2 regions of the Psychrobacillus sp. INOP01 genome follow, and region 2 is predicted to be linked to the other one. Evidence: riboswitches for the same ligand, from Rfam matches in the RefSeq annotation. Region 2 holds a riboswitch; the other holds the start of a gene.
What was found. Region 2 has a riboswitch for cobalamin ahead of KD050_RS12060 (ribonucleoside-diphosphate reductase subunit alpha). Riboswitches for the same ligand answer to the same signal wherever they lie in the genome.
Positions count from the first base shown of each region.

Region 1 (4,621 bases), 330 kb from region 2:
ATTCATAAAGGTTGCCACGGGTACTCTTCCTTTTATGAGAACTTTATATCCAATATTTTCCGGAGGTTCGAAGGTTCCTGCTGCTTGTTGAATATCGGATAATACTCGACCTATTAAGTCCATATTTACTTTAATCGTAAAATCGTAAAATGGCTCTAGAAGGATATTTTCTGCTTTTTCTAACCCTTGACGAAGTGCACGATACGTTGCTTCTCGAAAATCACCGCCATGTGTATGTTCATTATGTCCGCGACCTGTGAGCAAAGTAATTTTCACATCAGTTAAGGCAGAACCTGTTAGTAAACCGTGATGATCTCTTTCGAAAAGGTGGTGTCTAACTAGGTTTTGATTGCCAATTGACAAATCATTCGCGTGGCACATATTTGCAAATGTAATTCCACTATTCCTCTGGGCAGGCTCGATTAATAAATGAACTTCTGCGTAATGTCTTAAAGGTTCAAAATGCCCATATCCACGAACGGAGTTATCAATAGTTTCTTTATAAAGAATTTTAGGCTCTCCAAAAGATACGTGAAAACCAAAACGCTCCAAAACGATTTGCTCGAGTACTTCTAACTGGATAACTCCCATTACATGAACATGTATTTCTTGAAAATACTCATCCCAAAATACACGTAATGAGGGATCTTCTGCATCTAATAATTTAAAGCAACGCAATACTTCCTTTACATGGACAGAAGCATCAAATAGAACCTTAGATTTTAATGTGGGAATCATATCGAACTCAGTTTTCTGGGAAATAGCGCCGATTCCATCCCCAATGGAGGCACTCGTTAATCCCGTCACAGCAACAAGCTCACCTGCTAAAGCCTGATCTACGGTTTTAAACCTAATGCCGCTGTACAAGCGGATTTGTGTTATCTTTTCGGTTTGGTCGTTGTAGGTTACACTATCGCGGACTCTTAATGTTCCGTTGACTAATTTCAAAAAGGTAACGCGGTTTCCACTTTCATCGTGTCGAATCTTATAAACCTGCGCAGCAAATACTTCATCCGCTTTATAGGAGGTTGTGGTTAATAAATCTAGCTTGTCTAGAAATTCTACGATTCCTATATCCTTCAATGCTGATCCACTAGCACATGCGAAGATTTTATTTTCCTTTATCATGCGCTGAAGCACTTGTGTCCATAAGTCCTTATCAAATCCGCTGTCCATATATGTTTCTAATAGGGCTTCATCGCGCTCCGCAATAAATTCAATTAGTTCTTCATCGAAAGTATTAGTAATATCGCATACATCCTCCGATAAGGTGGCACGTATTTCAGCAAGAATGCTTGTTGGATCAGTACCTTCATAATCGGTTTTATTGATAAAGAAAAAGGTCGGTACTTTGTGTTTTCGTAGTAATTGCCAAACAGTTTCTGTATGTCCTTCTATCCCATCTACCGCGCTGATAATAATGATGGCATAGTCCATCACTTGAATTGCCCGTTCCATTTCTGGAGAAAAGTCGACATGCCCAGGAGTATCGATAATATAATACGTAGAATTATTGTAGGAAAAGATTCCTTGATCGGCAAAGATAGTAATTCCTCTATTTTTCTCTATAGTATGACTATCAAGAAACGAGTCTTGGTGGTCAACTCGTCCTCTTTCTAATTGTATTTGTATGGTATAGCAGCTGCTCCGAAAAAGTAGTTTTTCCAGCATCTACATGTGCAAGAATTCCAATGGTTTTGTGCATGTTCTCACCTCTGAACTTAATTATAGCAAATTACGGTGAAACCACCTGCATCAGTGCTATACTAGGTAGACTAAAACAACGAAGAAAGAGGGTACAAAACATGCAATATTCAAAATCTAAAATGGAAGAGCTAGTGAAATATAGCCCGGAGTTAAGCAAGCGTTTAAAAGAGGTTATGAAGGAGCATGATTTAGAGAAAAGCTTTGCTTTAAAGGCTTTATATCATTCAGAAGTAAAAGACGGCGGTAAATATCAAAGAGATTATCAAGATCTATAAAAAAAGCGAACCGATGCAATATAAAATCGGTTCGCTTTTTTGGTCCAAGGTACTTTAAAGAAAGAATAATGCTAGTGATTTCCATTTCGGGAAAAGGAACAAAGGCTAAGAGCGCCACCTCGTGTGGCAATGTCTTCGTGACCAACCTATCTAAAGAATCAATATAGTAACAAGTCCGTCCAAAGCCTACTGAAAACGCTAGAAAAAGGTTTTAAATTTAAAGGACCGGGCATTTGCCCAGTTTTTCTTATTTAATCCTCTGTAACTCCTGAAATCTCGCTTTTAATTTGTTTAAATGCTTTTTGTAAATTAAGTGTATACATAGTTTTATCCTGTTCACGCATATCTGTGATATTAGCAATTTCTCTTTCGAAGGCTTCCAACATCAAATCAAGTGAAGTGGATGAGCTTCCTATATAGTTTGTCATTAATACATATTTAAATTTCTCTAAATAATCTTCTTTTGTGCCAATTGTCATTTCAAAGTTCCTTTCCTCAACAAAAAAAGCATCCTCTTTTTTCAAAGAAGATGCTAGTTATTAGTATAATTAGTTGTTGTCGAAACGTTTGAAACGTAATAAAATGCACACTGAAAAAGAGTCAATTTCTCCAGTGTTTTCATTGCGTTTTTTCGTACGACAGCAATTTCAAGCATTTGCTTGTTCATAGCTGCACTTAACACCTCCTATCCGCGTAGGGTTTTGGTGTGTACTTGAAATAGGCAGGTCTCCTGGCTCATGATCATCGCGTTTCTATCCTTCCCATAATAACTTACAGTGGATGTAGTAGAATTGCTCCCATTTACAGTTGCGGGACAGCGTCGGTTTTTCACCGACTTCCCTTTTAAGTTCATTCGCTTTCGCAAAAGAACACCTAAATCTACACATTATTCAATTGTTCTTTTACTATAACATATCTGAAATAGAAGAATATATTTTTGTAAATAACCGCAAATTTGGATAAGAACTTAGTAAATTCCCTCACTATAATTAATTCGAGGGGGCAAGAAAATGAATTTAATAAGAACAAGAAATCCATATCAAGTTTACATCTACACATGCTTTTTATCACAACTATTTTTTACTTTTATTTTTACTGTGAATTTGTTGTATCACGTAAAGGTTGTAATGCTGGATCCATTTCAGCTTGTTTTAGTGGGAACAGTTTTGGAGCTATCTGTATTTCTTTTTGAAATTCCTACCGGAGTAGTTTCCGATTTAAAAAGTCGAAAGTTGTCTATAATAATTGGTTACTTTCTAATAGGAATTGGTTTTTTAATGGAGGGGCTATTCCCTTATTTTGCAACTGTACTATTGGCCCAGGTCGCATGGGGAATTGGGTATACGTTTACAAGTGGTTCTCAGCAAGCATGGATTGCAGATGAAATAGGAGAAGAGCGTGCTTCATTAGCATTTATAAGAGGGGCAAAGGCCGGTAGTCTTGGGCAAGTCATAGCCATACCTTTAAGTATTGTAACGGGTTATTTTATGATTAGTTTACCAATCATTATTGGTGGACTATGTATGATTGGGTTAGCGGTATATTTAATCATCTTTATGAAAGAAGAGAACTTCAAACCCCTGAATAAGATAGAAAGAATGTCGACTTGGGAAAACATGAAAGGTAATATGAGCAAAATTATTTTTTATTCTAAAGCTAGCTTCATTATGAGAATGCTATTTTTAATTGCTTTATTTGTAGGGGTTTATAGTGAAGGTTTTGATCGATTGTGGATGTCTCATTTTTTTGAAGTATCAAATATAGCGGCTTTGCCTGAAGAGAGGTTAGTTGTGATTACAGGAGCTATTCAATTCATTATTGTACTTGTTTCTTTTGTAGCGCTCCATTTAATGAATCGAAGTTCTATACATCAGAATCTTAGACATATTTATATAGCTCTATTTATAGGAAGTTTATTTATAATCCTGTCATTGCTTGGCTTTGCTTTTTCCTCATTTGTGATTGGATTGTTAGCCTTTTATATAGTTATTCAAGTGACAAGAAAAGTTATGTATCCACTGGAGGACATATGGTTAAACAAAATCATACTTGAATCCTCTACACGTGCAACATTCTTCTCAGTAAAAGGCCAAGTAGATGCCATAGGTCAAATTGGAGGGGGTCCAATGATTGGATATATAGCAACGGGTTTTACAATAAAAACAGCCATCGTTGTAAGTGCAGTTTTATTAACTCCAGTTCTTTACTTATATAAAACTATTTTGAAAAGTACTAGAGTTTGAATAGTTTAAGTTTAAATACATTCATCTTTATTGATAGATAAAAGAAAATGATTTCGCTTATATCGACTATTAAAAAGCATCGGTTCTAGGACTGATGCTTTATACTTTTGCATATATCTATTGTCACTTAGAATTTCTTTACTAACCATTGTTTTAAGTTCTCCATCATTTCTTCAGAAAAGGAGTGGTTTACATTTTTGTATATATTAAAAATTACATCATGTACAGTATCACTTTCAGTCAAAAAGTTAAAGTAATCTTTCTGACCTTCAATTGAAACAATAGTATCTTGTTCTCCGTGCATTAATAATATGGGGGAAGGGCATGCGATTTTATCAATTGGATTATAGATATTTATTTCTTTAGTCTCTGCAATCGACAACCTCGGACGGTGGT
Region 1 covers NZ_CP073315.1:2,047,847-2,052,467, reverse strand. Annotated here, with positions in the region: partial or broken gene KD050_RS10440 (GTP-binding protein) at 1-1,705, opposite strand, end outside; gene KD050_RS10435 (hypothetical protein) at 1,806-1,982, shown strand; gene KD050_RS10430 (hypothetical protein) at 2,234-2,461, opposite strand; cobalamin riboswitch at 2,685-2,874, opposite strand; gene KD050_RS10425 (MFS transporter) at 2,993-4,225, shown strand; gene KD050_RS10420 (alpha/beta hydrolase) at 4,353-4,621, opposite strand, start outside.
Region 1: linked by a shared signal. The riboswitch ahead of KD050_RS10430 (hypothetical protein) and the one ahead of KD050_RS12060 (ribonucleoside-diphosphate reductase subunit alpha) in region 2 are both predicted to bind cobalamin.

Region 2 (4,621 bases):
GTCGATATGACGTTGACGGGCAGCATTTTGTTTAAGTGTCCAATGCTGATCAATGAAATAAGCAGATTTGTAGTACCATGTAGTCTCAGAATTTAAATCCGGTACAGTGACTGGGATTTTATAATCCTTCTTCTCTTCCGAGTAAGACTTTTGGAAGATTGGATCAATACTTGCAGTACTTCCAGCTAAAATGGATGTCGAAGAATTCGGAGCAACCGCCATTAAATAACCGTTTCGTATTCCGCTTTTACTTACTTGTTCACGAAGTTCATTCCACGATTCACTGTCATACCTGCGATTGTCAAAATAGACTCCTGTTTGCCAATCTGACCCTTCGAATAATGGATATGCCCCTTTTTCCATTGCAAGCTCTGCAGAAGCTTTAATCGTTAAGTAAGCAACTTTTTCATATAATGCATCCGCAAGCTCTACCGCTTCATCCGATTCCCAGCGAATATTCTTGAGTGCGAGTAAATGATGCCATCCAAACGTTCCTAGACCGATCCCTCTGTATCTAGAATTCGTACGTTCTGCTTGAGGAACTGGAATCATATTTAGGTCAATCACGTTATCGAGCATTCGAACTTGAATTTTTATGAGCTTTTCTAATACATCTGCCGGAACTGCTCGTCCTAGATTAATAGAAGATAAATTACATACGACAAAGTCCCCTGGCTTACGACGAGTGACAATGATATCATCCTCAATTTGAATCGACTCGAATGTTGTTGCACTTTGGTTTTGGAAAATTTCTGTACAAAGATTACTACTATAAATCATCCCAGCATGTTTGTTCGGGTTGCTACGATTGACCTCATCGCGGTAAAACATAAATGGCACACCAGTCTCTAGCTGAGACCGCATAATTCGCTTCATCAAGTCGATAGCAGGAACTGTTTCTCGAGACAAACGATGATCACTGACGCATTCCTCATATTTTTGGCGGAACGAACCATCTCCACGTTTTTCATCATAGAAATCTTCTAACGAATAGCCTTTTAGCTGGCGAACTTCATGCGGGTCAAATAAATGCCATTCCTCTCTAGCATCTACTTTCTCCATAAATAAATCTGGCAAGCACACACCAGTAAAAATGTCGTGCGCACGGAGACGATCATCCCCATTATTTAAACGTAGATCTAAAAATGTAAAGATATCTTTATGCCACACATCTAGGTAAACAGCTACCGCTCCTTGACGTTGCCCAAGCTGATCCACACTTACTGCCGTATTATTAAGCTGTTTTATCCAAGGGAGTACACCACTAGAGGCTCCTACAAAGCCTCTAATAGAAGACCCACGGCTACGCACTTTACCCATATAAACACCGATACCACCACCAAATTTTGAAAGAGTTGCTACGTCGGTATTGCTATCGTATATTCCTTGAAGACTATCATCTACCGTGTCTATAAAACAGCTAGAAAGTTGCCCATGTGGCTTACCTGCATTAGAAAGTGTTGGTGTTGCTACTGTCATATATAGGTTGCTCATTGCCCAGTATGCTTCTTTTATTTTCTCTATTCGATTTTCTTGCTCATCCTTCATAAGCGTCATCGCAATAACCAGCCATCGTTCCTGTGGCAGTTCCACAATAGACTTATCAAAGTCCTTCGCTACATAGCGATCCAATAGCGTTTTCAGTCCAATATATGTAAACAAGTAGTCTCTCTCTGGTACAAGGATCTCAGCTAATTGCTCTAGTTCCTGTAGGGAATATACTTGTTTAAGACGTTTATCGTAAATACCTTTTTCACTTAAGTGCTGTACATTTTTTGCAAATTTTGTGTACACTGCATCCGCAGTTGTGTTTCTTCTCTCAGCTACTTGCTCGTAAACCTCGGCTAGATGGACTCGTGCAGCTACAAAGGTCCAGTACGTTTCTTGTTCATCTAGAAAGCTTAAGGCTTCTAATGACATTGACTTAGACCAAGCGGCTATTGTACCTTCTGGGTGCTTTTGCATCCATCTTTCATGTGTTTTTATAAGAGGAGCAATTTTTTCTTCCCCAAATTCTTTTGTTAGATTATGTAGTACTTCTTGTTTAGTTGTGTTTGAGCTGATTATCATTTGAATTCCTCCTATATTTTTATCGAGTACAGTTATGTGGCGCTTGTCCTCGGTTATGTGGTGCTTGGATTGTTTTATGTGGTACTTACCGCTCTTTATGTGGTACACACATTTAAACTACAATACAAAAAGCGATGTCACAGCCATCTTCGGCTGAGCCATCGCTCAAAATTAAAAGTGTAGGATACAACAAGACATATCGATCATTAGAGATAGAGGCCTTCGCTCCCACCTCTCAACCCCCGAAGAAAGTGTTGCTTACCGATGAAGAGGCAGGTCTACTGGCTCGTGTTTCACTCTTCTGCTGGCCTTCCCACGATTGCTCGCAGTGGCTATTCAACAGTCGTCCACACTTACAGTTGCGGGGACAGCTTCGGCTTTTACCGAATTCCCTTTTAAACCATAAAGGTACCTTTTTATCGTTAACATACTATATATTGTGTTTAGTTCATTTATATAATCTAACATATTGTGTTTAAGTGAGCAATAGATAATATAATTCTAAATATGAAAACCTCAAGAAAAACCCGTCCCCTGCTATTTCCAAGTGACTAAAATAATATTATCTACTTTATTATCGCAGCCTTCCAGAAGGTAATCAGTTCTTTCTGTGGTTTCAACGACCTCAACTGAAGTACAAGATGTATTACTTATGCTTCCTACTCCAAATTTATCTCTTCTTGTGTCTGTTGTATATTTTATAACTCCACCATCATATTCAAGATCCTTCAGCATTGGATCACCTTCTGTGGTATAACTAACTACTCTAATACTATCCTTTTGGTTTTTTTCAACATTATTTAGAAACTCTTCGAATCTCTCTTTATTTTCAATTTCTCCATGCATATCTACAACATCCTCAGATGAAGGTGTGTAGTCGGGAACATTATTTTGTTCCCCAATTGTATTAGCTGAGTTTTCTTCATTTTGACACCCTGCAAATATAAGAGCAATAAATAAAATACAGAGTGAAATTACCTTTTTCATAGATGTATTCCCCTTTTTGTAATTAGACGTTCCTCTTCAAGGGGTGTTACATATTTATTATCCTAGCCCAAAGCGAGATAATAGTGTTTTACACTCTATTAATAACACATTTACTAAATGAGCTTGGAGACAGTGACCTTATAGTAACATGTTGGCGAACAGCGGACAATTCAACATTTTATATTCCAAAACAACACCTACATATTCAAATATAAGAAAAACCGGGCAAAAAGACTCCCGGTCCTCTAAGAAAAAAAAAAACTAGATATGCCGATGCCGTTGATTTCCGCTTCGGGCGGACGCTTTCCGTGGGCACGGCTTCAGCCGCTTCCTTTGCTCCTGCGCAAGGCTCGTCGCAAAAAAGATTTTCGCTACGCTCCGTCCAGGGTCTTCAGCTCGCGCTGTTCCCACTGGAGTCGCCGCCCTGCGCTCCAATCAACAAAATTCACTTGAAGAAACGGATAATTGAATACAATATCACTTAAATATTCATGTATCATTTGGAAATAAGTAAAGATAAGGATGATTTTATTCCTACATTAACTTTGGGTAATCTTATCATCTAAGCAATATGTTATGCTAAATCTTCCAATGAAGTACTACACTCTATATTGATTGTAGTGCAAGGTGATTACTCCAGCGGGGTGAGGGAGACAGATGAACCATTACATCGACGCGCAAGCGAAGGTGATGGTTCATCGCTCCCCCGCGGAAAGCGTCCACCTGTAACGGAAATCAGCAGGAGTATTCATTCTCGAAAGTCACATGAAACTAGTGTTCACGCTACATTTTTATATACTTTCTTATCTTTTAGAAAAAGTATTATCTCCTTCTAGAGACAACACCTCATTTTAGGTATTTATATTATATAAGAATTCCGTGAATGGCACCTAATATCGTGAAAATAATTAGGTGATCTACAATTGCTATCATAAATGATTTCTTGGATATCAGACCAAAAAAAGAGTTTTTCAGATAAACCATCGTTATTATTAATCCAACGATGAAGCCTATCCCCGCTCCTCCAAGTAAATCATTTACCCCTATATTTTGTACGAGTAAGGCCATTAAAAATGAACTAATAAACGCCATTATTACCGAGTAAATATACTTAAATGGACCTTTACTTTCATGAGTCGTAATATCCTCATGCTTGTTCTTATTTGACAAAACTAATGAATAATAGATTCCTCCATACACCATATAAATAATACCCCCGACCAATACCGGCAAGTAATTGATGTTTCCCCATTCAATCATGAATTCTTATCCCCCTTCATTTCGGTTCTATCTCTAAGTAAACCACTTATACCTTACAGCCAATCGTTTTAGAGTCCTCAACTTGCTTCAACTTTACCAGTTCAATAGGATTTCCAAAATAGTTATTTTGCCCTACCTATTTAAATCAGAAATAATTAAATTTAACGCTAGGAACATTAATACTATTTTAATAAATCATGAAAATGGGTGAGTATGTCAAATAAGCAGCAGTCACTATATCAAACTTCTTTAACAAATCCCTTCTTTTAAAGCACGCTCATGCTTTTATCATTTCAATATGTAC
Region 2 covers NZ_CP073315.1:2,373,252-2,377,872, reverse strand. Annotated here, with positions in the region: gene KD050_RS12060 (ribonucleoside-diphosphate reductase subunit alpha) at 1-2,070, opposite strand, end outside; cobalamin riboswitch at 2,324-2,501, opposite strand; gene KD050_RS12055 (DUF4362 domain-containing protein) at 2,608-3,057, opposite strand; gene KD050_RS12050 (DUF1761 domain-containing protein) at 3,922-4,317, opposite strand.